Regions from separate parts of the Rhodoferax potami genome, predicted to be linked through region 3. Evidence: predicted binding sites of a transcription regulator. Region 3 holds the regulator's gene; each other region holds the start of a gene.
What was found. Region 3 encodes sigma-54, which starts transcription at its own class of promoters, with help from an activator protein. Its sites were predicted from a motif close to TGGCANGNAANCTGCTTT; they were not measured.
Positions count from the first base shown of each region.

Region 1: RAE19_RS03440 (ANTAR domain-containing response regulator) is a predicted target of sigma-54. The motif match lies at 6,174-6,191, and genes of this name have one in related genera.
Region 2: RAE19_RS09760 (ammonium transporter) is a predicted target of sigma-54. The motif match lies at 7,387-7,404, and genes of this name have one in related genera.

Region 1 is NZ_JAVBIK010000001.1:717,254-726,777, forward strand. It holds gene tpiA (triose-phosphate isomerase) at 1-568, opposite strand, end outside; gene RAE19_RS03415 (NAD(P)H-quinone oxidoreductase) at 565-1,578, opposite strand; gene pnp (polyribonucleotide nucleotidyltransferase) at 1,647-3,752, opposite strand; gene rpsO (30S ribosomal protein S15) at 3,971-4,237, opposite strand; gene RAE19_RS03430 (Hsp20/alpha crystallin family protein) at 4,561-4,950, shown strand; gene tsaD (tRNA (adenosine(37)-N6)-threonylcarbamoyltransferase complex transferase subunit TsaD) at 5,041-6,096, opposite strand; gene RAE19_RS03440 (ANTAR domain-containing response regulator) at 6,202-6,849, shown strand; gene RAE19_RS03445 (CmpA/NrtA family ABC transporter substrate-binding protein) at 7,208-8,452, shown strand; gene ntrB (nitrate ABC transporter permease) at 8,465-9,397, shown strand; gene RAE19_RS03455 (ABC transporter ATP-binding protein) at 9,394-9,524, shown strand, end outside.
Region 2 is NZ_JAVBIK010000001.1:2,030,164-2,039,687, forward strand. It holds gene RAE19_RS09720 (RNA recognition motif domain-containing protein) at 1-137, opposite strand, end outside; gene RAE19_RS09725 (zf-HC2 domain-containing protein) at 323-535, opposite strand; gene RAE19_RS09730 (sigma-70 family RNA polymerase sigma factor) at 532-1,101, opposite strand; gene RAE19_RS09735 (BufA1 family periplasmic bufferin-type metallophore) at 1,282-1,539, shown strand; gene bufB (MNIO family bufferin maturase) at 1,576-2,517, shown strand; gene RAE19_RS09745 (HvfC/BufC family peptide modification chaperone) at 2,514-3,305, shown strand; gene RAE19_RS09750 (DoxX family protein) at 3,335-3,829, shown strand; gene RAE19_RS09755 (putative bifunctional diguanylate cyclase/phosphodiesterase) at 3,838-5,976, shown strand; gene RAE19_RS09760 (ammonium transporter) at 6,113-7,315, opposite strand; gene RAE19_RS09765 (type I restriction-modification system subunit M) at 7,450-9,524, shown strand, end outside.
Region 3 is NZ_JAVBIK010000001.1:1,544,785-1,554,308, forward strand. It holds gene RAE19_RS07335 (THUMP domain-containing class I SAM-dependent RNA methyltransferase) at 1-1,127, opposite strand, end outside; gene rpoN (RNA polymerase factor sigma-54) at 1,124-2,725, opposite strand; gene lptB (LPS export ABC transporter ATP-binding protein) at 2,726-3,502, opposite strand; gene lptA (lipopolysaccharide transport periplasmic protein LptA) at 3,499-4,107, opposite strand; gene RAE19_RS07355 (exopolyphosphatase) at 4,182-5,114, opposite strand; gene RAE19_RS07360 (thiol:disulfide interchange protein DsbA/DsbL) at 5,206-5,862, opposite strand; gene RAE19_RS07365 (SPOR domain-containing protein) at 5,926-6,630, opposite strand; gene argS (arginine--tRNA ligase) at 6,651-8,348, opposite strand; gene RAE19_RS07375 (PsiF family protein) at 8,490-8,807, shown strand; gene ubiA (4-hydroxybenzoate octaprenyltransferase) at 8,863-9,524, opposite strand, start outside.

The sequences.
Region 1 (9,524 bases), 830 kb from region 3:
CCCGCAGCACTGCATGAACTTCTTGGGCTTGCGCGGGTGTGGCAGTTTTACCGGTGCCAATCGCCCAGACAGGCTCATAGGCGACCACAATTTCGCTGATGCAATGCCCGTTGGTGTGAATCACGGCTGCCAGCTGACGCTTGACAACCTCTTCGGTCTTGCCGGCTTCACGCTCAGCCAAGGTTTCACCCACACATACGATGGGGGTTACACCAGCAGCCAAGGCCTTTTGGGTTTTCACCGCCACAGTAGCATCGGTTTCGCCGTGGTACTGACGCCGCTCAGAATGCCCCACTATCACATAGCGCACACCACATTCACGCAACATAGCCGCGGAGATTTCACCCGTGTAGGCACCGGAGTCATACGCGGACACATCTTGTGCACCCAAACCGATGTCCGAGTTTTGAACGAGCTGCGCCACTTGCGACAAGTACACCGCTGGCACGCAGATCGCCATCTGGCAGGACGCTCCCGCGAGGCCTGCGCGCAAGGCCTCTACAAGAGCCGCATTGGCAGCTGCGCTGCCGTTCATCTTCCAATTGCCCGCAATCAGTTTCTTTTTCATGCAGATTCCCAATTCAACACAAGTTTCCCGATATGGGCGTTGCTTTCCATCACACTGTGTGCGGCAGCAGCAGCCGTGCCGCCATCGGCCCCGGATACAGCAAATTGTCGAAAAACCACAGGACGCACCTCTTTACGCGACAACAAGGGCCACACCTCTTGGCGCAAGGCCTTGGCGATAGAAGCCTTGAATGCCACAGGGCGCGCGCGCAACGTAGAACCGGTGACCGTTAAGCGCTTGCGCAAGATGGCACCCGCATTGACCTCCGCGTGAACACCGCCCTGAACGGCAATCAACACCAATCGCCCATCGTCCGCCAAGCAGTTCACTTCTTTGCCGAGGTATGAACCCGCCACCATATCCAGGATCACATCGACGCCACGCCCTTGGGTCAAGCCCATGACCTGCGCCTCAAAATCGTCTGTCCGATAATTGATCGCCTGGTCTGCGCCCAGAGCCATACAAGCCTCGCACTTTTCGTCCGTGCCCGCCGTGACGATCACAGTGGCACCACGTGACTTAGCGAGTTGGATCGCAGTCACCCCGATACCACTACTGCCCCCTTGGATTAACAAGGTTTCGCCGGCCTTCAATGCGCCGCGGTCGAACACATTCGACCAGACGGTAAAGAATGTTTCCGGCAGGCTGGCGGCCTCCACCAAGGTCCATCCATCGGGCACTGGCAGGCACTGCGCAATCGGTGCGACGCAGAACTCTGCATAGCCGCCACCCGCTACGAGGGCGCACACGGGAGTCCCGATATCCAAACCGGCAAGCGCAAGCGCCGCACGATCCCCATCAACGATATGCCCAGCGACCTCCAAACCCGGAATGTCCGAGGCGCCGGCGGGCGCAGGATATTTGCCCAATCGCTGCAACACATCCGGACGATTAACGCCGCTGGCCGCTACACGAATCAGCAACTCCCCTGCCCCCACAATAGGCGCAGGCCGATCCACCAGACGCAGAACGTCCGGCGCACCGGGAGAGGATATTTCAAATGCTCGCATATCGAATTGACCGGCAGCGCCCGCCAGGGTTGCGCGAGCAGCTACCAAATCAATAGCAGACCAACGATTTACTCTTGCGCAGGACGCTCGATCAAGGCCTTCATGGACAGCTTGATGCGGCCCTTTTCGTCAGTCTCCAAAACCTTGACTTTGACGATCTGGCCTTCAGACAGGTAATCAGTGACCTTCTCGACGCGCTCGTGAGCGATCTGGCTGATGTGCAACAAGCCGTCCTTGCCGGGCAGCAGGTTGACCAGCGCACCGAAGTCCAAGATCTTGGTGATCGGGCCTTCGTACACCTTGCCGATTTCGACTTCAGCCGTGATCTGCTCGATGCGCTTCTTAGCCAGTTCTGCCTTCTCAGGATCGCTGGAAGCGATGGTGATCGTGCCGTCTTCCTCGATGTTGATCTGGGTGCCGGTTTCTTCGGTCAATGCCCGGATCACGGAACCACCCTTGCCGATCACGTCACGGATCTTTTCGGGGTTGATCTTGAAGCTGAACAGACGTGGCGCGAAGTTGGACACTTCCGTACGCGCTTCCGCCATGGACTTTTGCATTTCGCCCAGGATGTGCACGCGCGCTTCCTTGGCCTGAGCCAAAGCCACTTGCATGATTTCCTTGGTGATGCCTTGGATTTTGATGTCCATCTGCAGCGCGGTGATACCGTTGGTAGTACCAGCAACCTTGAAGTCCATATCGCCCAGGTGATCTTCGTCACCCAAGATGTCGGTCAACACCGCGAAGCGGTTTTCTTCCTTGATCAGGCCCATGGCGATACCGGCCACATGCGCCTTCAAAGGCACGCCAGCGTCCATCAGGGACAAGCAGCCACCGCACACGGAAGCCATGGAAGACGAGCCGTTGGACTCGGTAATTTCCGACACCACGCGCAGAGAGTAAGGGAACTCTTCCTTGCTAGGCAACACAGCGACCAAAGCGCGCTTGGCCAAACGGCCGTGACCGATTTCGCGGCGCTTGGGCGTACCCACGCGGCCGGTTTCGCCGGTGGCGAAGGGAGGCATGTTGTAGTGCAGCATGAAGCGGTCTTCGTACTCACCGCTCAAAGCGTCGATACGCTGTGCATCACGCTCGGTACCCAAGGTGGCGATCACCAAAGCCTGGGTTTCGCCACGTGTGAACAAGGAAGAGCCGTGGGTGCGGGGCAGCACGCCGTTGCGGATTTCGATAGCGCGCACAGTGCGTGTATCGCGACCGTCAATACGGGGCTCGCCCGCCAAAATCTGGCCGCGCACGATCTTGGCTTCAATGTCAAACAGCATGCCTTCGACCTTGACGCTGTCAAACTCGACGCCGTCGGCCTTCAAACCGGCGAACACGTCTGCGTAGGCAGCGCGGCAGGCTTGGGTACGGGCTTGCTTGTTACGGATTTGGTACGCGGCAACCAGCTTGTCTTTGCCGAGGGCATCGACCTTGGCGATCAAGGCTTCATCACGGGCAGGAGCCTTCCAGTCCCACACGGGCTTGCCGGCGTCACGCACGAGTTCGTGGATGGCGTTGATGGCAGCCTTGCTCTGCTCGTGGCCGTAGACCACAGCGCCCAACATCACTTCTTCGGACAGCTGTTGTGCTTCGGATTCGACCATTAACACAGCGGCTTCGGTACCGGCAACCACCAAGTCCATGATGGAGTCCTTGCGTGCGGTCTGACCGGGGTTCAACACGTATTCGCCGTTGACGTAACCCACGCGGGCTGCGCCGATCGGGCCGTTGAATGGGATACCGGAAACGGACAGAGCCGCGCTCACTGCGATCATGGCAGCGATGTCAGCATCCACTTCGGGGTTCAAGGACACGGTGTGCACCACAACATGCACTTCGTTGAAGAAGCCTTCGGGGAACAGGGGGCGGATGGGGCGGTCGATCAGACGGCTGGTCAGCGTTTCAAATTCGCTGGGGCGGCCTTCGCGCTTGAAGAAGCTGCCGGGGATCTTGCCTGCGGCGTACGACTTTTCCAGGTAGTCAACAGTCAAGGGGAAAAAGTCTTGACCGGGCTTGCCTTCAGTCTTCCCGACCACAGTGGCCAAAACCACGGTGCCGTCCATATCCAACAGCACAGCGCCGGTGGACTGGCGTGCGATTTCGCCGGTTTCCATGGTGACGGTGTGTTGGCCCCATTGGAAAGTCTTGGTAACTTTATTGAAAATGCTCATGGTGGTTCTCCTGTGAGTATCGAGTTTTATTGGGGGATGCAGGCCATCCCGCCACAGCCCGGATTCCACAACACAGTCCACGATGCCATTCCAGAAACACTGCCCATTTGGGGCAACGGCTTTGGAATGACACAGCTTCGTTCTGTTTTTGCGGTCTCCGAAGTAAAAAACGCCTGAGCTAGTGACCTAACTCAGGCGTTCGTCATTCAGTCAGTCGCTTACTTACGCAGACCCAACTTGGCGATCAGGGCCACATAGCGGTCGTGGTCCTTGGAGTTCAAGTAGTCCAACAGCTTACGGCGACGGCTCACCATACGCAGCAAACCGCGGCGACCGTGGTGGTCTTTAGCGTGGGTCTTGAAGTGGGGTGTCAGCTCGTTGATACGGGCTGTCAGCAGTGCTACTTGCACTTCTGGGCTACCTGTGTCGGTAGCGGAACGGGCGTTGTCTTTGACAACAGCAGCTTTGATGCTGGAAGCGATCATGTGTTTTTCCTTTTGTGTTTTGACTTGCGCCAGGTGCTGGAATGGCTCTTGGCGTGCGCCTTGCCCAATGCAAAGCCGTTCGATTATAGCCCGAAGCACGCCCTCCGCGAAGCACGGCTTCAGCCGACGCGCTCCGGATTGCGCTTGCCCTTGCGCAGCAAACGCCCTGCAAACCCGCGCCACATAACGCCTTTGACGCCATTTTCAAGGGGCATTTTTAGGGTTTAAATTCCTACAGATTGACTTGAATTGCACCCCGCCGCGCTCAGTTAGGGAACAAGCGGCAATCACGGTGAGCGCCGCGCAAGATAAGGAATCCCATCATGTTCTTCGCCACTGCACCCGCCGCCTTTCAAGCCTCTTTGCGCCGCCCTGCCCACTCCGGCAGTGCTCATGCGGTCGAGCGCTTTTTGAGCGACGCACTCCTCTCAGCCCGCCAAGCCGGCACCACCTACACCCAGGACGACACCAGCTTCACCCTGAGCTTGGACATGCCCGGTATCGCCAAGGAGCACCTGCGCATCGCGATTGACGGTGCGGTTGTCCGCATCCAAAGCAAGGACGATGCCCCCCGCCGCTACCGCGCCGCTTACGAGCTGCCCCAAGAGGTGGACAGCGCCTTGAGCGAGGCCAAACTCGAAAACGGCGTGCTCACGCTCAAATTGGCTAAAAAGGTACCCGTGGATACCTCGGCAGAGCTCACGATCCAGTAAGTCACCCCACGCCCCAGCGCTGCACTCACGTGCACGCGCTATCAAAAAAGGAGCTTCCCGCGCTTGATTTGCAAGCGCCGGAGGCTCTTTTCACAAGGAATGCAGGGACCAGCGCGGCTTGACGTCAAACGCGTAGTCGGTCACCGCGCTTTGCAAGCCGCTTTGCAGCCGCATCGCAGCGGCCATGGCGATCATGGCACCGTTGTCGGTGCACAAATGCAGCTCGGGGTAATGCACCCGGACGCCGCGCTTGGCGCACTCGGCATTGAGCTGCTCCCGCAATTTGCGGTTGGCCCCCACGCCACCGGCCACCACCAGGCGCTTGAGACCGGTTTGCTTCAAGGCCGTGACCGACTTCTTCAGCAAGACCTCCACAATCGCGGCTTGCGTGGATGCCGCCAGATCCGCCTGCTGTTGCGCAGGCAGGGCCTGAAAACTGGTGACGCCGCCGGCAGCCAACATGCGCTGGCTTTGCACCAGCACGGCGGTTTTGAGGCCGGCGAATGAAAAATCGAGGTTGCCGCTGTGCAACAAAGGGCGCGGCAAGGCATACGCCTTCGGGTCACCCGACTCGGCCAACTTGGAGAGCAAGGGCCCGCCGGGATAGGCCAGCCCCATGAGCTTGGCGGATTTGTCAAAGGCCTCGCCCGCCGCATCGTCGATGGTCTCGCCCAGCAGCTCGTAGCGCCCGACGCCGTCCACCCGCATCAGCTGGGTGTGCCCGCCGGATACCAACAAGGCTACGAACGGGAACTCTGGCGGGTCTTCACTCAAAAACGGCGACAGCAAATGCCCTTCCAGGTGGTGCACGCCCAGCACCGGTTTACCCAGTGCCGCGCCCAATGCACACGCCACACCCGCCCCCACCAGCAAGGCACCAGCCAATCCGGGGCCGCGGGTGTAGGCCACCACATCCACCTCTTGCAGGCTGCGGCCGCTCTCACTCAACACTTGTCGGGTCAAGGGCAGCACACGGCGGATATGGTCACGGCTGGCCAGCTCAGGCACCACGCCACCAAAGGCCTGGTGCATCTCGATCTGGCTGTGCAGGGCGTGTGCCAGCAGCGTGGGCACAGCATCGCCTTGTGACTGCACCATCGCCACCCCAGTTTCGTCACACGAAGACTCAATCCCCAACACCAGCATGCTTGATTCCTTTAGAGGCGCCGAGTGTAGAGGATGCCCCTCCAACCCGGCCAGACCCACCGCGATTCACAGACAATTGGCGCGAATCTTGCAATTCACCAGCCCATGACAGAACCCCTGCGCATCGTTGTGATTACCTCAGACCTGGCGGTGCAAGACCCCGAGGACACCCATGCGCAAGACCAGGCCGACCGCTCGCGCAGCCTGCGCATCGGATTGCTGGAAAGTGGTTTCAACCTGATCGCCTCTTTGCCGGCCGATGTGTTTTTGACCGAACGGCTGGCGCAACTCCAGCCCGACATGGTCATTGTGGATGCCGAGAGTGACGCCCGCGACGCCCTTGAGCATGTGGTCATGGCCACCCGGGACGAGCGCCGCCCGATCGTGATGTTCACCAACGACCACGACAGCCGCACCGCCCGCGAGGCGGTGGCAGCCGGGGTATCGGCCTACATCGTGGCCGGCTTGCAGCCAGAGCGGATCCGACCCATCCTCGATGTCGCGATGGCCCGCTTTGAACAAGAGCAGGCCTTGCGCCGCGAACTGGCCGACACCCGCAACGAGCTCCACGAGCTCTCCAGCGCCCTGCAAGACCGCAAGGTCATCGACCGGGCCAAGGCCCTGTTGATGCAACGCCAGTCCCTCTCCGAGGAGGCCGCTTACGCCAAGCTGCGTAAAACCGCGATGGACAAGAACCTGAAGATCGTCGAGGTCGCCCAGCGCATGCTGGATGTCGCCGACCTGCTGGGCTAAACGAAGGCACAAGGCCTGAAATGGTGCACTGCACACAAGCAGTGCATCCACACACCGTGAACCCGCCCACCCAGCGGTTATGAATAAAAAGTGCACCTAACGCCCGAATAAATTGCGCAGGTAGCTCTCTTTTTCATAGCAAACGGGCACTCACAACAGTTGGCACAGACATTGCATTGATTCTAGCAAGACCGGCAACGGTCATGCAAACGCCCCGTCCAACGGCGGGCAGGGTGAATGCATAAGGACAAAGGCGTCCCCACAGCTTCGAGAGCGCACAGCGCATCGGGGCCTGTGTGGACGCCTTTTTTGTTTTCTGGTTTTGTTTTGTGTGTTTAACCCTTCTGGAGCGAGTTCTATGACAGATCTTCTGAAAGCCAAACTGAGCCGCCGCGCGGTTCTGCAAACTGCAGCCGTCGGTGCCGCGGGCATCAGCCCTGCCCTGCGTTCGGTGGTGTATGCCGCAGGGTCGGATGCGCCAGAGAAAACCGAAGTCAAGATCGGCTTTATCCCGCTGACCGATTGCGCCAGCGTGGTCATGGCCTCGGTGTTGGGCATTGACCAGAAATACGGCGTCAAGATCATCCCCAGCAAAGAAGCCTCTTGGGCCGGTGTGCGCGACAAACTGGTCAGCGGCGAGCTCGACTTTGCACACGTGTTGTATGGCCTGGTCTATGGCGTGCACCTCGGTATCGGCGGCCCCAAGAAAGACATGGCCGTGTTGGCCACCCTCAACAACAACGGCCAGGCGATCACTCTGTCCAAGAAGCTGGCGGACAAGGGCGCCGTGGACGGCCCGGGCCTGGCCAAACTGATGGCCGCAGAAAAGCGCGAGTACACCTTTGCCCAGACCTTCCCCACAGGCACCCACGCCATGTGGCTGTACTACTGGATGGCGGCCAATGGCATCAACCCGATGAAGGACTCCAAGGTCATCACCGTGCCGCCACCCCAGATGGTGGCCAACATGCGTGTCGGCAACATGGATGGCTTCTGCGTGGGCGAGCCCTGGAACCACCGCGCCATCATTGACGGCATCGGCGTGACCGCCGCAACCACACAGGACATCTGGAAAGACCACCCTGAAAAAGTGCTGGGCACCACCGGCGACTTTGTCAAAAAGTACCCCAACACCGCCCGCGCCGTGACCGCCGCCATTCTGGAGGCTGGCAGATGGATTGACGCCAGCTTGTCCAACAAAAACAAGATGGCCGAAACGATTGCCGACAAGAGCTATGTCAACACCAGCGTCGACGCGATCAATCAGCGCATTCTGGGCCGCTACCAGAACGGCATGGGCAAGACCTGGGACGACCCGAACTTCATGAAGTTTTACAACGACGGTGCGGTCAACTTCCCCTACCTGTCGGACGGCATGTGGTTCCTGACCCAGCACAAGCGTTGGGGCTTGCTCAAAGACCACCCTGACTACCTGACCGTGGCCAAGCAGATCAACCAAATCGACATCTACAAACAAGCCGCCACGGCCAGCAAGACCCCGCTGCCCAAGAGCGATATGCGCAGCAGCAAGCTGATGGACGGCGTGGTATGGGAAGGCAAGGATCCCAAGAAATACGCCGACGGTTTCAAGATCAAAGCATAAGGAAGCCCCACCATGGTCAGCGCCGTTTTTCATTCGCCGATAGCCACTGCCGACGACGGCACTGCTATCAAAACAGAAGCTACCAGTGCAGATTTGACGGGCGCCAAGGCCCCAAAGTCTGCCCAAACAAGCGTACTGGCACCCGCCGCTGCGCCTGGCTTTGATTGGAGCGGCCTGATGCTCAAGGTGTTGCCACCCTGCTTCGGGCTGGCACTGCTGATCGGCATCTGGGCCATGGTGAGCATCGGCACGGCCAGCTCCATCCCCAGCCCGCTGGAGACCTGGAAGCAGGCTGTCGTGATCTTCAGCGACCCGTTTTACAGCAAGGGGCCGAACGACCAGGGCGTGGGCTGGAACATCTTGTACTCGCTGCAGCGCGTCGCGTTGGGCTTCGGTCTGGCCGCGGTAGTGGGTATTCCGGTGGGCTTTTTGATCGGGCGGTTTGAGTTTTTGAGCCGCATGTTCAACCCGCTCATCAGCCTGCTGCGCCCGGTGTCGCCATTGGCCTGGTTGCCGATTGGTTTGCTGGTGTTCAAGGGTGCGAACCCCGCCGCCATCTGGACCATCTTCATCTGCTCCATCTGGCCCATGATCATCAACACCGCAGTGGGTGTGCAGCGCGTGCCGCAAGACTACATGAACGTGGCCCGCGTGCTCAACCTCAGCGAGTGGAAGATCGTCACCAAGATCCTGTTCCCCTCCGTGCTGCCTTACATGTTGACCGGTGTGCGCTTGGCGGTGGGCACAGCCTGGCTAGTGATCGTGGCCGCGGAGATGCTGACCGGCGGCGTAGGCATCGGCTTCTGGGTGTGGGACGAGTGGAACAACCTCAACGTCAAGAACATCATCATCGCCATCTTCGTGATCGGCATCGTGGGCCTTTTGTTGGAGTTCGCCCTGATCAAGTTGGCAACTGCATTCACATTTGAAGAGGTGAAGTCATGAGCATCGAATCCATGAACGCCAAGTACATCGAAATCCAGGGCGTGGACCAAACCTTCAAGACCAAGAAGGGCCTGTTCCCGGCGCTGCGCAACATCAACCTCAATGTAGCCAAGGGCGAGTTTGTAGC
Region 2 (9,524 bases), 490 kb from region 3:
AAACCCTTGGAGCGACCTGTGTCGCGTTCCATCATGACTTTGGCGCTGGAAACAGAACCGTGTGCTGCAAACGCTTGTTGCAGGTCTTCGTCACGGAAAGAATAAGGCAGGTTGCCCACGTAAAGTTTGTTGCCCATGGAGGGACTCCTCAAAATAACTCAAAACGCGATGGAGTCCTTAACCGCAATCAACAAACCATTGAAGACTTAGAGCAGACGCGAAACTGACACTTCACCGCAAACTTGCACACCGATATTTCGGCAATGCCAGACCATTATGCGTTACTTTGTTGCTGAAACCTAATTTTTCTTGTTTTTTCAGGCTAGCCGGCAGAATCGATATCGTTTTCGCGGTAATGCCGCCATTGCTGCATGCTGTTTCGCAAAGTCAGAAGCTGTTTTTCAAAGCGCGGGCAGGCTTTGCATGCGAGTAAATGGAAGTACAGCGCGACCCGATCGTTAAGGGGCAAAGCACGGTCTTCTCGTGCGACCAAGAGGGCGGCGGTTTCTTTGCAGGTGCGGCGTAAGAGTTTCATGGAGCCACTGCTTTCTGGAACCAGTTCATTTCAAGGCACTCCCTCAAGCGCAGACGCGCACGGTGAAGTTGGACGTACAAGTTCGTCGGCGTCAGATTTAACTCCTTACAGATTTCTTCGCTGGAGAGCTCCAGCCACTCCCGCATCAAAAACAAACGCCCTTGGGTGGCCGGCAGTTTGTCCGCGCAGGCTTCCAGCACTTCGAAAAACTGGCGGCTCTGTGTTTGTTGCTCCGGATTGCCCCAGTCGGCCGGTGCCTCTGAAAAGTGGCCATCGGTCTTGAAGCTCAAATAATCCAGAGGGTCGGTGTCTTCATCCTCAGTGGCACCGGCGCCGGTGATTTCCCGGCCATGGTGCCGAAGCGCGTCGACGACTTTGTGTTTCAAGATTCCCACCAACCAGGTTTTGAGTTGGCTGCGTTGTTCAAAAGCTTGGGGTTTGGCGAGTGCTGCCAACATGGTTTCAGAGACCGCATCCTCTGCCCATGCATCATTGCGGAGCTGCAGGCGTGCGAATTTGTAGAGGTAGCTCCGGTGGTCGGCGACCTGTTGTTCGTAGCGGGTCATGGGCGTCTCGGTGAGTGGGCGGCCAGTGTACGGGGCGCAAAGGAAATTTTTTTGAAGGGCCGCGTAAGGAACGCGAAGCTCGCCAGACTAAAACACAACCAGCGCCCTGAGGCATGAGGCCACAGATGTCGGCTGGTTGATTTTCTTGCGACCCAACTTGTTTTGTTAAGGAGTTACGACATGAACCAACGCGCTCTGCTCGCCGCCACGGCCGCCACTTTGATGACTATGGCCCTGGCCTCCGCACCGGCTGCTGCCCAGCAAAAAGAAAAGTGCTACGGCATTGCCAAAGCCGGTCAAAACGACTGTGCCAACGCATCCGGCAGCCACTCTTGCGCGGGCCAAGCCAAAGTCGATATGGACAAGGGCGAGTGGAAATATGTGGCCAAAGGCACTTGCGAAAGCATGAAGGGCAGCGTCAAAGCGCCCAAGATGTAATCTGGCGTTTCACGCTGTTTGAAAGCCCGACCACCCATGAAGCGAACCGAGCCAGCACCGCCCTTGCAGCGTGCGCAAGTGCCGGTCGGCATAGGGTGGCGGCATCCTCATTACGCGGAGCTGCTTCAGCAGCAGCCTGCGGTGGACTTTCTGGAGGTCCACTCTGAAAACTTCTTCGCTGCAGGTGGCGCTGCTCTCGCGGTCTTGGAGCAGGGCCGGGCGCTGTACCCCGTGAGTTTGCATGGGGTGGGCTTGTCGCTGGGCTCTGCCGCCGGGCTCGACCCGTGGCATCTGGATCAGCTGGCCCGGCTGGTAGATCGGATCGACCCGGTGCGGGTGAGTGACCACGCCTCCTTTGCCCGCGCGCCTTATGGCCCCGGCGCCGAGGCCTTGATGGTGCATGCTTCGGATTTGTTGCCCCTGCCCTTTACCGACGAAGCGCTCAATGTGTTGTGCACCCACGTGCAGCAAGTGCAAGAGCGCCTGCAACGCCAGTTCATGGTGGAAAACCTGTCGGCCTACCTGAGCTGGCGTGTGCCCGTGGGGATGCGTGAATGGGAGGAACCTGCGTTCCTGGCCGCGCTAGCCGAGCGCACGGGCTGCGCGCTGTTGGTTGACGTCAACAACATCTATGTGAACGCCTTGAATGCGCAGCTCCGGGGTCTGGTGCAAGACCCGATCGCAGCCTGTCGGCAGTGGTTGGACGCTCTACCTGCGCACTGTGTCGATGAGCTGCACCTAGCGGGGCATTGCGAGGTGAACGATGCGCATGGTCACATCGTGATCGACGATCACGGGAGCCGCGTGGCTGAATCCGTGTGGGACTTGTACCGCCATGCGCTGGAGCGTTTCGGCCCTGTGCCGACCTTGATCGAGTGGGATACCGATGTTCCTGCCCTCGATGTACTGTTGCAAGAAGCTGCGCGCGCTCGCGCGATCAGCGGGACCCTGGCTCCACATATACAGGTGGTGACATGAATCCATTGATCGCCCAGCAGCAAGCTCTGATTCGGGCCCTGTTCGACTCGTCATCGCATGATGCTATGAAAATAATAGCTGACTGTGCAATTGATACGGGCGCTAGAGGCCTGAAAGCTTATCAAGCGAACGGGCATGCCCTGGCCCGTCGCGCCTTGCACGCGGCGTATCCGGTGCTGAGCCAGTTGATCGGCCTGGAGGGCATGGACGACCTCGCGCCTGCACTCTGGCACGCGCACCCGCCGCAGGCTGGCGATCTGGCCTTGTGGGGCAGCGATCTGGCTGATTTCGTGGCCGCGAGTCCGCAGCTCCGTGATACCCCGTTTTTGCCGGACGTTGCCCGCTTGGAATGGGCCTTGCACCATGCCGCCGGCGCTTTGGATGCGCCGCCCGATACGGCAACACTCGCCCTGCTCAGCACCGAAGACCCCGACCTGTTGCAACTCGAATTGGCGCCCGGCGCTGCCTTGTTGTGCAGTCCGTGGCCGGTGGTCGCCATCTGGGCGGCTCACCAATCGGAGTCTGCGGGGTTTGATGAGGTGAATCGCCTGCTGCAAGCCGGCACCGGTGAAAACGCGGTGGTCTGGCGTCAAGGGTTCAAGCCGCAAGTGCGAGCAGCGCTCGAGGGTGAGGCCGATGCGCTGGCAGTGCTGCTCCAGCACGGCACCTTGGGCGCTGCCTTGGATGCGGCTCCGGGCCTTGATGTGGCGGTTTGGTTGCCGCTCGCGGTGCAGACCGGCCTGCTATTGGCGGTGCGGGTTGTGGTGCCCGCCGCCCTGTCGCGCTGAGTGACATTTCTTTTTAAACAAGGCTTTGTGTGAAACCTCCTGTCCCCGTGTACTTTCCCCGCACCCGTTTTGCGGGTTGGGCGGCTGGCGAACGTATCGTGAACCTCGCCCATGGTGCGCTGGATGCGCTGCAAGCTCCCGCAGCCTTGCTGGCCCGTCTGTATGTGGCCTATGTGTTTTCTTTCTCGGGGCTCACCAAACTGCGTGACTGGGAGACCACCCTGGCGCTTTTCATGGACGAATACCACGTACCCCTGCTGTCTCCGGAGGTCGCTGCCTGGATGGGCACGGCCGGTGAGTTGGTGTTGCCGGTTCTCCTCGTTTTCGGGCTGGCGGGTCGCTTCGCCGCTTTGGGCTTGAGTGTGGTGAACGTGGTGGCCGTATGGTCCTTGAGTGAGATTGCTGCGGCAGCCTTGCAGCAGCACATCACGTGGGGCGTGTTGTTGGCTGCGCTGGCTTTGTACAGCTGCGGTGCGTGGTCGGTAGATCGTTGGATCTATCGGCGCCGCTTGGCTGGGGTTTAATCCGGTGCATGGCGCACGCTCACCAGACTGACTCTGCCCACTGGCTGGCGTGGCTGCGCCCGCGAAGTATTGCTGCGCGTCTGGCATGGGCTTTGGGCGGGCTGGTTTTGATGCTGCTTTTGGTCCTGGGTCAAGGCGCTTGGCAGCTGCGCATGGTGACCGAGCTGACCCGCCACTTCGCCACCGGCGACATGCAACGCTTGTTGCGGGTGCAAACCCTGTCGCAACAAATCGAGGGCGCAGGCAGTGCCCTGGTGCGGTTGGTACATGCGCCCCGTGCGGACCGGGTCCGGGAATATGCGGTTGTCGACGAACGCAACCGGGTGTTGGATGGCATCGTCGAGTCCCTGTCGGAAGATCTGATGGATGCCACCCAAGAAGCGACGCTCGCACGCCTCGTGGCCTCCCGCAAGCAATACGCAGAGGCCTTCATCAACACGGTAGACGAAGTTGAGGCCGAGAACCTGCCCGCGGCAGTGCAGATGCTCAATGAACAGGTCAATCCGGCTTTGAAGGCCCTGTTGCAAGAGTCCCAAGCACTCTTGCAAAGAGAGCGCCAGCGCGTGGAGGCACAGCTTGACAGTGCCTTGGATTTGCTGGAGCGGGTCATGTGGTGGCTGACAGCGCTCTCGGTGCTCGCCATGGTGTTGGCCATTTACGTGGCCTGGCGCACTGCCCGCCGCGTGGTCGGGCCTTTGCTGCAACTGGAAACCGTGGCGAACACTATTGCCGAGGGAGACTACGCCCACCGCATGGCGCTCACCGGCACGCGCGAGGTCGACCGGGTTGGCAGCGCCCTCAACACCATGGCCGAAGCCGTGGCACAGCGTGAGCAACAAATCGTGCGCCTCGCCTACCAAGACAGCTTGACCGGCCTGCCCAATCGCACTGCACTATTAACGCCACTCCAACCGCCCCCTGCCGGACTGAACACGCTGGTTTTGATGGACTTGGCGCGGCTGAAGGGTGTGAACGAAACTCTGGGTTACACCACCGGTGACACCTTGATCCGGGAAATGGCAGTCCGCGCCCACAAAACGCTGGCAGCTGCCGCTCTGGATGGCTGTATCGGCGCGGAGTTCGTGCTGGCTCGCCTATCGGGCGGCACTATGGCGGCTGCGGTGCAGGTGCCTGACCGCGCCGCAGTGGAGCGGCTGCACGTCTTGTGGGAGCGCGCCATGGCACACGGCGTGTCGTGCAGCGGCCACCAGGTGGATTTGAGCTTGGCCTATGGGTGTGCAGATGCGGGCAGCGATCCCGCTGCACCCGTTCCTCCTGTGGCAACACTGTTGCGCAATGCCGAGGTGGCCTTGCACTCCGCCAAACGCGCTGCCGGTAGCTTTGCCTGGTACAGCGAAGCGCAAGAGGCTGCTCGGCTTGACCACCTCAGCTTGGTGTCTGATCTGCGTGTGGCGGTGGCCCAGTCGCAGCTGCAAATGTGGTTGCAGCCCAAGCTCAGTCTGCGCGATGGCCGCCCGGTCGGTGCGGAGGCCTTGGTACGGTGGGCGCACCCTGAGCGGGGCATGGTGTCTCCGGCCGACTTTGTGCCGTTTGCGGAGCAGACCGGCTACATCACCCTGGTCACCGACTGGATGTTGGCCGAGGCCTTGCGCACCTTGCAAACATGGCAGCGCAGTCACCCCGACTTGAGCATTGCCGTGAACCTGAGCACCCGGGACCTGCAGGACCCCGGTTTTGCCCCGCGGCTCGCACAGCGGGTCGCCGCCAGCGGTGTGGACCCGCAGCGGTTGCGCCTGGAGATCACGGAAAGTGGTCTGATGGATGACCCCGCCAAAAGTGTTGCCTTGCTGCATGCCTTGCGCGCTGCGGGCATGCCCTTGTCGATTGACGATTTCGGTACCGGTTACTCGTCGTTGGCCTACTTGCAAAAGTTACCGGTGAGCGAGCTCAAAATTGATCGCAGCTTTGTAGACGGGTTAGACGCCGCGCCCGCCACCCAACGCCTGGTCAAGGCCATGATTGAGATGGGCCACGGCCTGAACCTAATGGTGACGGCTGAAGGTGTTGAGACACCTGCAGAGCGCGATACCTTGAAGGCGTTGGGTTGCGATGTCATGCAAGGCTACCTTGGTAGCCGTCCCCTGCACGGTGAGAAGCTGGATGCCTGGTTGTTATCGAGCACATAGCGCTGTGTGCAGGTAGTTGGCACTGAACCGGGCTGTTGGTGTCATGCCGCGCATTTCAATAAAAAACGGGCGCTAGCGCCCGTTTTACTTGCGCAAGTAGCTATGATTTTTGTAGCTACCTGTTTCTGCTCTAGAGTTACCAGTTGGCTTCCCGTTCGGGGCTGGCGCTGATTTTGTGGATCGAGAGGTCGGCGCCGTCGTATTCCTCTTCCTGGCTCATGCGCAGGCCCATGGTGGCTTTGAGCAGGCCGTACACCACGAACCCGGCCGCAGCCGCCCATGCCACGCCCATGGCGGTGCCGATGAGTTGCGCTGCGAGGTTCACGCCGCCCAGGCCGCCGAACGTAGTGCTGCCAAAAATGCCGGCAGCAATGCCGCCCCAGGTGCCGCACAGGCCGTGCAGCGGCCAGACGCCCAGCACGTCGTCAATCTTCCATTTGTTTTGGGTCAGGGTGAACATCACCACAAAGATGGCGCCCGCCACACCGCCCACTACCAGTGCACCCAGCGGATGCATCAGGTCAGAGCCGGCGCACACGGCCACCAGACCAGCAAGTGGGCCGTTGTGCACAAAGCCGGGGTCGTTCTTGCCCATGAGCAATGCCACCAGCGTGCCGCCCACCATGGCCATCAGCGAGTTCACCGCTACTAGGCCGGACATTTTGTCGAGCAGCTGTGCGCTCATCACATTGAAGCCGAACCAACCCACGATCAAAATCCAAGCGCCCAATGCGAGGAAAGGGATGCTGCTGGGTGGGTGGGCCGACATGGCGCCATCTTTGCGGTAGCGGTTGCTACGTGCGCCGAGCAAGAGCACGGCACCCAAAGCGATCCAGCCGCCTACGGCGTGGACCACCACGCTGCCTGCAAAGTCGTGAAATTCGTCGCCGGTCAGCGCCTTGATCCAGGCCTGCACGCCAAAGTGCTGGTTCCAGACAATGCCTTCAAAGAAGGGGTAAATCACGCCCACGATGACGGCGGTGGCAATCAACTGCGGCCAGAACTTGGCCCGCTCTGCAATGCCGCCTGAAATGATGGCGGGAATAGCGGCGGCAAAGGTCAGCAAGAAGAAGAACTTCACCAGCGCATAACCGTTTTGCGCGGCCAACTGCTCGGCGCCGATAAAGAAGTGCGTGCCATACGCCACGCTGTAGCCCACGGCGAAATACACCACGGTGGACACCGAGAAGTCCACCAGGATCTTGACCAGCGCGTTCACCTGGTTCTTGCGGCGCACGGTGCCGAGTTCCAGAAAGGCAAAACCGGCGTGCATGGCAAGCACCATGATTGCGCCCAACAAAATGAACAAAGCGTCCGCGCCCTGTTTTAGTGCTTCCATACGAGTCCTTTGGTCGTTAAATGCTTGTGCTTGGTGCAAAAGCAGCTCAAAACCGCTTTGCGCACCAAAATCAAGCAAAAAACACGCCAGGGCGTCCAAAGCGGTGCGTCCAAACTCAGGCAATATCGCAACCCATGAATAAAGACCAGTTCAAAAAGCTTGAATCCGACCTCTGGCGCGCTGCAGACAGCCTGCGCGCCAACTCCGATCTCAAGGCCAGCGAATACTCCACGCCCGTGCTGGGCCTCATCTTCCTCAAGTTCGCCGACAACAAATACCGCCAGCATGAAGCGGCCATATTGGCCGAGTACCAAAAGCTCAAAGGCAGCCGCATAGAGAAGAAGCTTTCAGACATCGCCATCGAGCGCTGCGGTTTCTACTTGCCCGACCATGCCCGCTACAGCCACCTGCTGGCCTTGCCTGAGAGAGAAGACATTGCCAACGCCCTCAAGAAGGCCATGCTGGCTATTGAGGAATACAAGCCCGAGCTGGAAGGCGTGCTGCCGCACGACGAGTACTTTCGCCTCACCCGCTCCGCACAAAACAGCGGCCTAGCCCAGCGCCTGCTCAAAATCTTTGCAGACATCCCGGCCGATGCAGGGGGAGACCTGTTCGGCAAAATTTACGAATACTTCCTGTCCAATTTCGCGCTGAGCGAGGGCCAAGGCGGCGGCGAGTTTTTTACGCCGCGCTCAGTCGTCAAACTCATGGTCGAAATCATTGAGCCGCATGGCGGCAAAGTGTTTGACCCGGCCTGTGGCTCGGGCGGCATGTTTGTGCAAAGTGCAGAGTTCATTGCCGCCCATCGTGCTGACGCCGCTGCCCAAAACAAAGCCGAAGACAGCATCTACGTCTACGGCCAAGAGAAAACGCTAGAGACCGTCAAGCTCGCCAAGATGAACTTAGCCGTTAACGGCCTGCGCGGCACCGTCATCCAGGCCAACACCTACACCGAAGACCCCCACGGCAGCCTGGGCCAGTTTGACTACGTGATGGCCAACCCGCCCTTTAATGTGGACGACGTGTCGGTCGCTGCCGTAGAGGGCGACCCGCGCTTCAATACCTACGGCATACCGCGCAACAAAACCAAGCTCAAAAAGGCGGACGAGGGTAAAGAAACCGTGCCCAACGCCAACTACCTGTGGATCAACCTGTTTGCCACCTCGCTCAAGCCCAACGGCCGCGCCGCCCTGGTCATGGCCAACAGCGCCAGCGACGCCAGGCACTCGGAGGCAGACATCCGCCAAGCGCTGATTGAGGCCAACCTCATCTACGGCATGCTCACCATGCCCAGCAACATGTTCTACACCGTGACGCTACCCGCCACGCTGTGGTTCTTTGACAAGGGCAAGACCGACGAGCGCATCTTGTTCATCGACGCGCGCAATGTCTTTACCCAGATAGACCGCGCCCACCGCGAATTCAGCGACGAGCAGGTGGCCAACATCGCCATCATTAGCCAGCTGCACAAAGGCCAGCGCGCCAACTTTGTGGCGCTGGTAGACCACTACTTTGCGCAAGGCGTGGCCAGCCTGCACGCCCACCAAGCCAGTGTGGACGCCCTGTGCGCCCAGCTCTTCGAAGCGCTGGAAGACACCGCCGCCCGCCAAACCGTGACGGACCTGAAGACACAGTGGACGGGCCTGGCCAAGCTCGAAGACCGCTACGCCACCTACATGGACAGCGTGGCTGCCGTTCAGGCTGAGCCTGTCGAAGCCAAAGCGCTAGACGCCCACAACACCGCCCAGCACAAACTGCACGCCGCCTTTGCGCCCTTCTTTACCGCCCTGCACGCCAGCCTCAAAGCGCTAGACAAAACCCTGCGCCAGCTGGAAAAGCAGCAGGCCGATGCCGCCCAAGCCCAAGGCAAACGCGGCAGCACAGACCGCACCACCAAAGCTCTGAAGACTGCACTGGAAGCCCTGCACACCGAAGTGAAAGAGTCCGAAAGCTGGTTTGCCCACATCGCCTGGCTGCAAGCGCGCTTTCCCAAAGCGCAGTACGGAGACGTCACTGGCCTGTGCAAACTGGCCACCCGCCAAGAGGTGGCAGAGCAAGACTGGTCCCTCAACCCCGGCCGCTACGTGGGCGTGGTGATTGAGGAAGACGGCAAGACCGAAGAAGAATTCATCACCGGCCTGCTGGAGATGAACGCCGAGCTGACCCGCCTGAACGCGGAGGCGCGGGTGCTGGAAGATGTGATTGCGGG
Region 3 (9,524 bases):
GTGAGCATCCAGGCGGTCCAGCCGCTGTAATTTTTCTTCCAGTGGCTAGCCAGCTGGTTGAAAAAGTCCACGCCCTCATCGGTCTCCGCCAGCTCACGCGCGCCATAACGGGCGCCTTCACCCTCACCCGCCACGCCGCTGATACCGATACGCTCGCCATACGGTGGGTTGATCAGCATGACGCCACCCCCGGTGTCGCTCACATTAATAGGAGGCATGCGCTGCAAAGCATCGCCGCCGCGGAACTCGATCACATCAGCCACACCCGCGCGCTGCGCATTGCGCTCGGCAAAGTCAACCATCCGGAAGGACACATCGCTGCCGTAGATCAAGGCTTTTTGGCCTGGCTCCGGCTTCACGACGGCGTCAGCAGCTTCTTTTTTCATAGCAGCCCACTCTTCCGAGCGGAAGGGCTTGAACTTCTCAAACGCGAAGCGGCGCAGCGAGCCTGCTGCGATATTGCAGGCAATTTGGGCCGCTTCAATGACCACCGTGCCGCTGCCGCAGCAGGGGTCATAGAGGGGCAGCAAATCGGCGTCGCCCGAGGCCCAGCCGCTAGCGGCGATCATGGCGGCGGCGAGGGTTTCTTTGAGCGGCGCATCGCCCTTGTCTTCGCGCCAGCCGCGCTTGAATAGGGGCTCACCCGAGGTGTCGATATAGAGCGAACAGCTGTCGGTGGTCAGGTGGGCGAAGATGCGTACATCTGGCCACTGGGTGTTCACATCCGGGCGCACGCCGCCCGCCACTTCGCGGAAGCGGTCGCAGACTGCGTCTTTCACCTTCAGCGCGGCAAAGTTCAACGAGGTCAAGGGGCTGTGCTGCGCCGTGACCTCGACCTTGATGCTTTCGCGCGGCGTGAACCAGCGCTCCCAGGCCACTTGCATGGCGGCACGGTACAAGTCCTGCTCGCTGCGGTACTCGGTGTACGACACCAAGACCAGCACCCGTTGGGCCAGGCGGCTGTAGAGGTTGAGCAGCATCGCATGCTCAAACCCGGTGCGCACGGCTACGCCGCCGCGTTGCTTGGTGATACAGCCAGGGGGCAGACCGGTGATCTGCAAAATTTCGGGGGCAAGAAAGTCCTCCACGCCAGCAGCGCAGGGGAGAAAAAGAGTCAATTGGTTCATAGCGCTTTGCGGAGTGAGGCGGGGGCAATCTTCAGCCCCTCGCGGTATTTGGCCACGGTGCGCCGGGCGCATTCAATGCCCTGCTCTTTGAGCATGTCGGAAATCTGGTTATCGCTCAAGGGCTTTTTAGGGCTCTCGGAGGCAATAAATTGCTTGATCAGCGCCCGCACCGCGGTGCTGGACGCATTGCCACCGCTCTCGGTGCCCAGGCCGGAGCCGAAAAAGTATTTCAGCTCAAAGGTGCCGAACGGCGTGGCCATGTACTTGGCGGTCGTGACGCGGCTGATGGTGGACTCGTGCAGGCCCAGCTCGTCAGCAATTTCACGGAGCACCAGAGGGCGCATGGCCAGCTCACCGTGGGTGAAGAAATTCTTTTGTCGCTCGACGATGGCGGTGCTGACCCGCAAAATCGTGTCGAAGCGCTGCTGGATGTTTTTGATGAACCAGCGTGCTTCCTGCAATCGCTGCTGCAGCCCGGCATGGCTGGAGCTGGCTTTGTGGTTGCGCAGCACATTGGCATAGATGTCGTGGACTTTGAGCCGCGGCATCACATCGGGGTTGAGCTGCACCCGAAACTTGGCGGCGCCACCCACTCTGCCGATCGGCACGACCAGCACATCGGGCACCACGATGTTGCGCTCGACATCCACAAAACGGCGGCCGGGCTTGGGCTCCAGGCGGGCAATCAGGGCAATGGCTTCACGCACCAGCGCGTCGCTCCCGACGCCGGCTTGCACCAGACGCTTGATGTCCCGGCGGGCCAACAACTCCATGGGCTGTTGGCAAATCGCCAACGCAACCTGCAACACCTCGATACGGGCCCATTCGCCATCGTCATCCGCGGTTTGCAACAGGGCCTGGATCTGCAGGCGCAAGCACTCGCCCAAGTCACGCGCGCCTACCCCCACCGGCTCCAGGCTGTGCAACAAGCCCCGTGCGACGGTGAAGTGGTGCACCAGTTCGTGGAGCTGCTCTTCGTCACCGGGGTGCAGGCTTTGGGCCAATTCCGCCAGCGGCTCTTCAAGGTAACCGTCGTCGTTCAGGGACTCGATCAAGAACCGCAGGGCCGCTGCATCCTCAGGGCTCAGGCGCAGGCCCGCCGCCTGGCGGTGCAAAAAAATCTGCAATGACTCGCCCGAGCGCGCCAGTTCGGTGGCGTCTTTCTGCTCGTCGTCGTCGAGGTTGTTGGCTTTGGCCTTCGCGTCAACGCCCCATTCGCCATCGTCCGGGGTCATTTCGGTCGTTCCGTCGCCCTCCCAGCTGGGTTCGTCGCTACTAGACAAGGGGGAGGATTCTTCCTCATTGGAGCCGCTAGCGCTGGTACTACTTGCGTATTCAGCTACAGAATTGATAGCAAAATCAGGCTCTTGCTCGCTCAATCGATCGCCCTCGCTCACTGTGGCATCGACCGTATCGAGCCCGAAGTCCTCGCGCTCGGCACGCTCTTCGGTCAACTCCAGAAACGGGTTTTCATCCAGCATTTGCTCCACTTCCTGGCTGAGCTCCAGGGTGGAGAGCTGCAACAGGCGAATGGATTGTTGCAGCTGGGGCGTGAGTGCCAGGTGCTGCGAAACTCGGAGCGAGAGACCTTGTTTCATCTACATCTTGAAATGTTCACCGAGGTACACCCGGCGCACATCGGCGTTATTCACGATCTCTGAGGGCGTACCCTCTGCCAGCACATGCCCGTCACTGATGATGTACGCGTGGTCGCAAATGCCCAATGTCTCACGCACGTTGTGGTCGGTGATCAGCACGCCGATACCGCGGGCCTTCAGGAAGTTGATGATGCGTTGGATCTCAATCACCGCGATCGGGTCGATACCCGCAAAAGGCTCATCCAGCAAGATAAAGCGGGGCCGGGTCGCCAATGCCCGGGCGATTTCCACACGGCGCCGCTCCCCTCCGGACAAGGCAAGCGAGGGCGATTCCCGCAAATGCTCCACCCGGAGTTCTTGCAGCAAATCGGTCAGCCGGCGTTCGATTTCATCGGACTTCAAAGGCGCTCCGGCATCGTCGCGCTGCAGCTCCAGCACGGCGCGCACGTTGTCTTCCACATTGAGCTTGCGGAAGATGGAGGCTTCTTGCGGCAAGTAGCCCAAGCCGAGACGGGCACGGCGGTGAATCGGCATGTGCTCGATGCTTTGGCCGTCGATGGTGATGTCGCCCGCACTGGCTCGCAGCAAACCCACGATCATGTAAAACGAGGTGGTTTTACCCGCGCCATTGGGGCCCAGCAAACCTACTACCTCACCGGTGCGAACCGCCAGCGACACATCTTTCACGACCTGGCGCTTGCCATAGTACTTTTGCAGATGGCGGGCTTCGAGCCGCCCGGCACTGCTGTCCGGGGTGTCTTTGACGAGGTCGTTCACTGGCCGACCTTCTCGATTTGGGGCGTAACTTTGAGTTCAGCACCACTGGCCGCCGACGCCGCAGTGCCCCGCTCGGGCTTGGGTGTCAACATGGCACGCACCCGCCCTGCAGGGGCTGCGGCTGTCTTGGGCGCACCATCGACTGTGAAACGGTCGGTCAGGTTCTCATAGAGGATGACCGCACCGGTTACCTCGTCCGCCAGCGTTGCGCCGCGCAAACGGCGCATCTGGGCTTTTTTGATGAAGCGCACGGTGTCGGCTTTGCCGTCGTATTCGATCGTATCGCCTTCGCCCTCGATGTATTCATCGATGCCGTCGCGCTTCTGGCGAAAAAAGGCCTGCTTGTCCGGTGAGCCGGTCACCAAGCCGAATTGGTAGCCCTCGGGGTCCTGGCGAACCTCGATCTGGCTCCCGCGGATCAGGATGCTCCCCTTGGTGAGGATGACATTGCCCGTGAAGATGCTGACTTGTTTGAGGTCGTCGTAACGCAAAGCATCGGACTCCACATTCATGGGCTTATTGCGGTCCGCTTTTTCGGCGCGAACGCTGCCCACAAGGCCCGACAAGACCAGCAGAACCGACAGGGACAACACAATTTTTTTCATAGGGGCACGAAACTTGCTCGAAGAGCGCTCGGCTCATTGTACCGAGCACTTCACGGCTCCTGCCCCCGCCGTACTCAGCCGTCTGCGTTAATTTTGTGGATCAGTGCTTGCAGCACTTCGGCAGCTTGGGCGTTATCCACTTGGCAGGTGCCGGCATTGGCATGACCGCCGCCGCCGTAGCTCAGCATCAATTCGCCAACATGGGTTTTGGAGCTGCGGTTGGTGATCGATTTACCGGTCGCAAACACGGTGTTTTGTTTTTGCAGACCCCACAACACGTGGATGGAAATATTGGTGTCCGGGAACAAGGCGTACACCATGAACCGGTTGACTGCGTAAATGATGTCCTCATTGCGCAAGTCCAGCACCAGCAGATTGCCGTGCACGGTAGAGCAGCGCAAGAGCTGCTCCTTGGCTTTGGCCGCATGCTCAAAATAGAGCTCGACCCGCTCGACCACGTCCGGCAGCTGCAGGATCTGCTCGATACCGTGGTGACGGCAGTACTGGATCAAGTCCATCATCAGCTGGTAATTGCTGACCCGGAACTCGCGGAATCGGCCGAGGCCGGTGCGCGAATCCATCAGGTAATTCAGCAGCACCCAGCCTGTGGGATTCATGATTTCATCGTGGCTGAAGCGGGCAGAGTCGCCTTTGTCCACCGCCTCCATCATGTCGTAGAAGCGTGCCGGAAAGCGGCTGGCGCCACCGTAGTGGTCATAGACCACGCGGGCCGCCGAATCGGCATGCGGGAGGATGATGTGATTGGGCCGCTCGCCGGTGTTGCGCAGCGTCTCAGACTCGTGGTGATCAAACGCCAAGTGAACGCCCGGCACATAGGGCAGATTGGTCGTGATATCGCGGTCAGAGACCTCGATCTTGCCGTCCTGCATGTCCTTGGGGTGGACGAACTTGATGTCGTCAATCAAGTCCAACTCGTTGAGGAGAACGGCGCACACCAAGCCATCGAAATCGCTACGGGTGACCAAACGGAACTTCTGGCTAGACATACGACAGACTCCTCAAGGGTAAATAAAAATTCATTCTAGCCCCGCACCTGAGGCCAAGCGCCACAGGTTTGCCTAGTGCAGGGCTGGGGTATTAGCCGCGTCCTGCGCGCTGGTCGGCGATCAATGTATCGACCACTTGCAAGGCCCGCTGCATGTTACCGGCCATAGAGCCGTCGGTATAAAAACGCCCCGCCACACCGAGGGCCGGCACGCCTTCCACCTTGTAGGCGTTTTGCAACTGCAGTGCCTTGCCGGCCTTGGTCGCTACTGTGAATGAGTTGTACTGGGCCACAAACTGCTCCCGGTTCACGCCCTGTTGGCTGATCCACTCCACGATGGCCTCGGGCCGCGCCAGGTTTTGCTTTTCCACATGGATGGCGGCAAACACTTTGGCGTGGAGTTTGGGCACCAGGCCCATGGCCTCGAGTGTGTAAAACAAGCGCTGCTGGGGAACAAAGCTTTCCTGGAAAGCAATCGGCGCACGGCGGAACGACACATCTTTGGGAAGATTTTTGGTCCAAGCCTGCAATGCCGGCTCAAACGCGTTGCAGTGCGGGCAGTTGTACCAAAAGAACTCCACCACCTCGATCTTTCCTGCGGGCGCCTCGACCGGCGCGCGGGGATCTACCACCTGATAGTCGGTACCGGCCTCTGGCTTTTTCGCTTGGGCTTGGGCCAAAGAAAACCAGGTTCCGGCGGCGCTCAAGGCGGCGCCAGCAGCGACATGGGTAAATGCACGACGTTTCATATCAAAAAGACTCCATAGAGGCGCTGTGTGAGCAAGCACCGCGCCCAAAGTTCCCGCTCTGGCTCAGCGCTGCACGCGCACCAGCGCTGTTTCCAAACCGGCTTTGTCCATCTTTTCCTTGGCCTTGTCCGCATCCTCTTTCTTCTCGAAAGGACCGACCCGGACCCGGAACACCGGTTTGCCCGATAGCTCGCGCTCAGAAATTTTGGTTTCAATACCGCTCAACGAAAGCTTGGCACGCTGGCTTTCTGCATCCTCGGCAGTACGGAACGAGCCCACCTGCACCCAGAAAGAGAACACCTCCGACTCTGAGGCTGCCACCTTGGCCTTTGCCAGATCACCCAAAGGATCGGCAGAGGCTTTGGGGTCTGCTTTGGCATCCGGCTTGCCGGCTGTTTTGGCGTCGGCCTTGGTATCCGACTTAGCCTCTGACTTTGCTTCGGATTTGGCATCCGTTTTTGCGTCAGTTACTGCCGGCTTCGCTTCGGTAACTTTGCTCGGCGCACTCGGGCTCGAAGCGGCAAGTCCCGGCACGCTGGTAGCAGGCACAGCTCCGGCCGGGTTTTTGCCGTACATCGGCGCATTCGGGTCCCAGTTTTTGTTTTTCTGGGTCTCGGCAGCATCCTGGTCGGCGCTGCGGCTGTTGCTCTTGTTCATAAAAGGCACAGGCACCTTGGTGACGTAAACCGCCACCGCCAGCGCTGCGCCCAAGCCCACCACCACGCCTACGATGAACCCGACCAGAGTTCCGCCACGCTCGTTCTTCATGCCTTGCTTTCTCAGAGAAATTACATCTTCTGCGGAGCGCTCACGCCCAGCACCGCCAGGCCATTGTGCAGCACCTGTGCAGTCGCAGCGACCAGCGCCAGGCGCGCGAGTTTGACCGCCTCGTCATCCACCAGAATGCGCTCGGCATCGTAGTAGCTGTGGTAGCTGGCCGCCAATTCGCGCAGGTAGAAAGTCACGTCATGCGGCGCCTCGCCCTCAGTAGCGGCGGTCAGCATTTCAGGGAACTTGGCCAACAGCAGCATCAGGGCCTGGGCTTGCGGGCTCTCGAGGGCTGACAGGTCAACCCCCTTGAGCAGGGCCACATCGCCACCCCAGCTCGCCAGCACCGAGCAAATGCGTGCGTGGGCGTACTGCACGTAGTAAACAGGGTTGTCGTTGTTTTTGGCCACTGCCAAATCCACATCGAAGGTGTATTCGGTGTCCGGCTTGCGGCTCAGCAGGAAGAAGCGCACTGCGTCTTTGCTGGTCCACTCAATCAGGTCGCGCAGCGTCACATAGCTGCCCGCGCGCTTGCTGATCTTGACCTCTTCACCGCCCTTGACCACGCGCACCATAGTGTGCAACACGTAGTCGGGGTAGCCTTGGGGAATGCCTACATCGGCCGCTTGCAGCCCGGCGCGCACCCGGGCAATCGTGCCGTGGTGGTCGGTGCCCTGGATGTTCACCACTTTGCTGAAGCCACGCTCCCACTTGGCAATGTGGTACGCCACATCGGGCACGAAGTAGGTGTAGGTGCCATCCTTCTTGCGCATGACGCGGTCTTTGTCGTCACCGTAGTCAGTGCTCTTGAGCCACAGCGCGCCGTCTTGTTCATAAGTTTTGCCGTTGGACACCAGCTTGTTCACTGCCGCTTCGACACGGCCGCTGGTGTACAGGCTGGACTCAAGGTAGTACTGGTCAAAGTGCAGATTGAAGGCCTGCAGGTCTTTGTCTTGCTCGTTACGCAAGTAGGCCACTGCAAACTGGCGGATGTTGTCGTAATCCTCTACATCGCCATTGGCGGTGAACTCGCGGTCGTCGGCCTTGACGGTCGCACAGGCCAGAAAATCGTTGGCAATTTCCTGGATGTAATCGCCGTTGTAAAACGCCTTGCTCTCCGGGTTGTCGGGGTCGGTGGGCCAGCAGGTGTCGCCCGGCTTGAAGCCCTTGGCGCGCAGTTGGGTGCTCTTGGTGAGCGTTTCGATTTGCACGCCGGCGTCGTTGTAATAAAACTCGCGGTGCACCTTGTAGCCTTGGGTGGCAAACAGGTTGCAGATAGCGTCGCCCAGCGCCGCCTGGCGGCCGTGGCCCACGTGCAGCGGACCGGTGGGGTTGGCCGACACAAACTCCACCAACACCGGCTTGCCGCTGTCCGCCTGGTAGCCAAAGCGCAAGCCTTGGCCCAGCACTTCGCGCACCACTTCTTGCTTTGCAGCGGGCTTGAGGCGAATGTTGATAAAGCCGGGGCCGGCAATTTCAACGTCTTGCACCCACTGTTGGTACACCGGAGTGGCCAGCAGCTCCGTGCGCAGCGTTTCGGCGAGCTGGCGCGGGTTCATCTTGAGCGGCTTGGCCAATTGCATGGCCGCCGTGGTGGCGAAATCGCCATGGGCCGCCACCTTGGGCGACTCGAAGGCGGCCTTGGGGCCGGCTCCGGGAGAAAGTTTTTCCAGGCAGGCGGCCAGCGCCTGCAGAAGTTCGTGTTTAACAGTAAGCATGCGCAGATTTTACGGGCCTGGAAAAACTGTGATTTCTGTGACTTTGTCCGCCCCTGTGGTCATGGGCTGGCTGTATGCTGACGGCTCCCATTGAGGGATTTCTGCAACGGCAGCTGCGCTGCCTTTTTTACGGGACACCACATGAAGCAACTGATTTCTTATATCGCTTTGGGTTTGGCTCTGGCAGTGGGCGGCGCGCATGCTGCCGACGAAAAGGCTCCAACAGCCCAGCAAAGCAAGATGAAGACCTGCAATGCCGATGCCAAGACCAAAGACCTCAAAGGCGATGAACGCAAAGCCTTCATGAAAGACTGCCTGAGCGCCAAGCCCGCCGCAGCTGAAGGCGGCAAAACCGCCCAGCAAAACAAAATGAAGACCTGTAATGCGGACGCCAAGACCAAAGACCTCAAGGGCGATGACCGCAAGAAGTTCATGAGCGAGTGCCTGAGCGCCAAGTAAGCCACCCGGCATCGCTACATCCAAGGCCCGGCGGCATCACTGCCCGGGCCTTTTTTTATGGCCCGACGCTGAGCAACACACCCACAAACACTGAAAAACCCACCCAGTGGTTCAATCGGAAGGCTTTGAAACAGCCTTCCCGGGATCGATCTCGGATCAGCGTGCCATGCCAAACCACTTGCACCGCGGCCCCGGCAACCCCCAGCCACCACCCCCAAGCAGCATCAAGCCCGGGCAGCACCAACCACGACCAGAGGGCCAGATAGGCCACATAAAACGCCATCACAGCGGGCACATCCCAGCGCCCCAGGGTGATGGCAGAGGTTTTCATGCCGATGCGCAGGTCGTCGTCCCGGTCGACCATGGCGTACTCGGTGTCATAGGCCAACACCCAAAACAGGTTCCCCACCAACAGCGCCCACGCCTGCCACGGAATGTCGCCCCTCACGGCTGCGTAGGCCATGGGTATGCCAAAGCTGAACGCCACGCCCAACACCGCCTGCGGCATGGAGACATAGCGCTTGGCATAGGGGTAGACCAAGGCCACCGCCAGCGCGGCGAAGGACCATGCAATCGTCACGGCATTGGTCGTCAGCACCAAGCCGAAAGCGGCTGCGGCCAGCACACCGCCTACCGCCAGGGCCTCGCGGCTCGAAATACGGCCACTGGTCACCGGGCGCTGGGCGGTGCGCTTGACGTGCTTGTCAAACTCCCGGT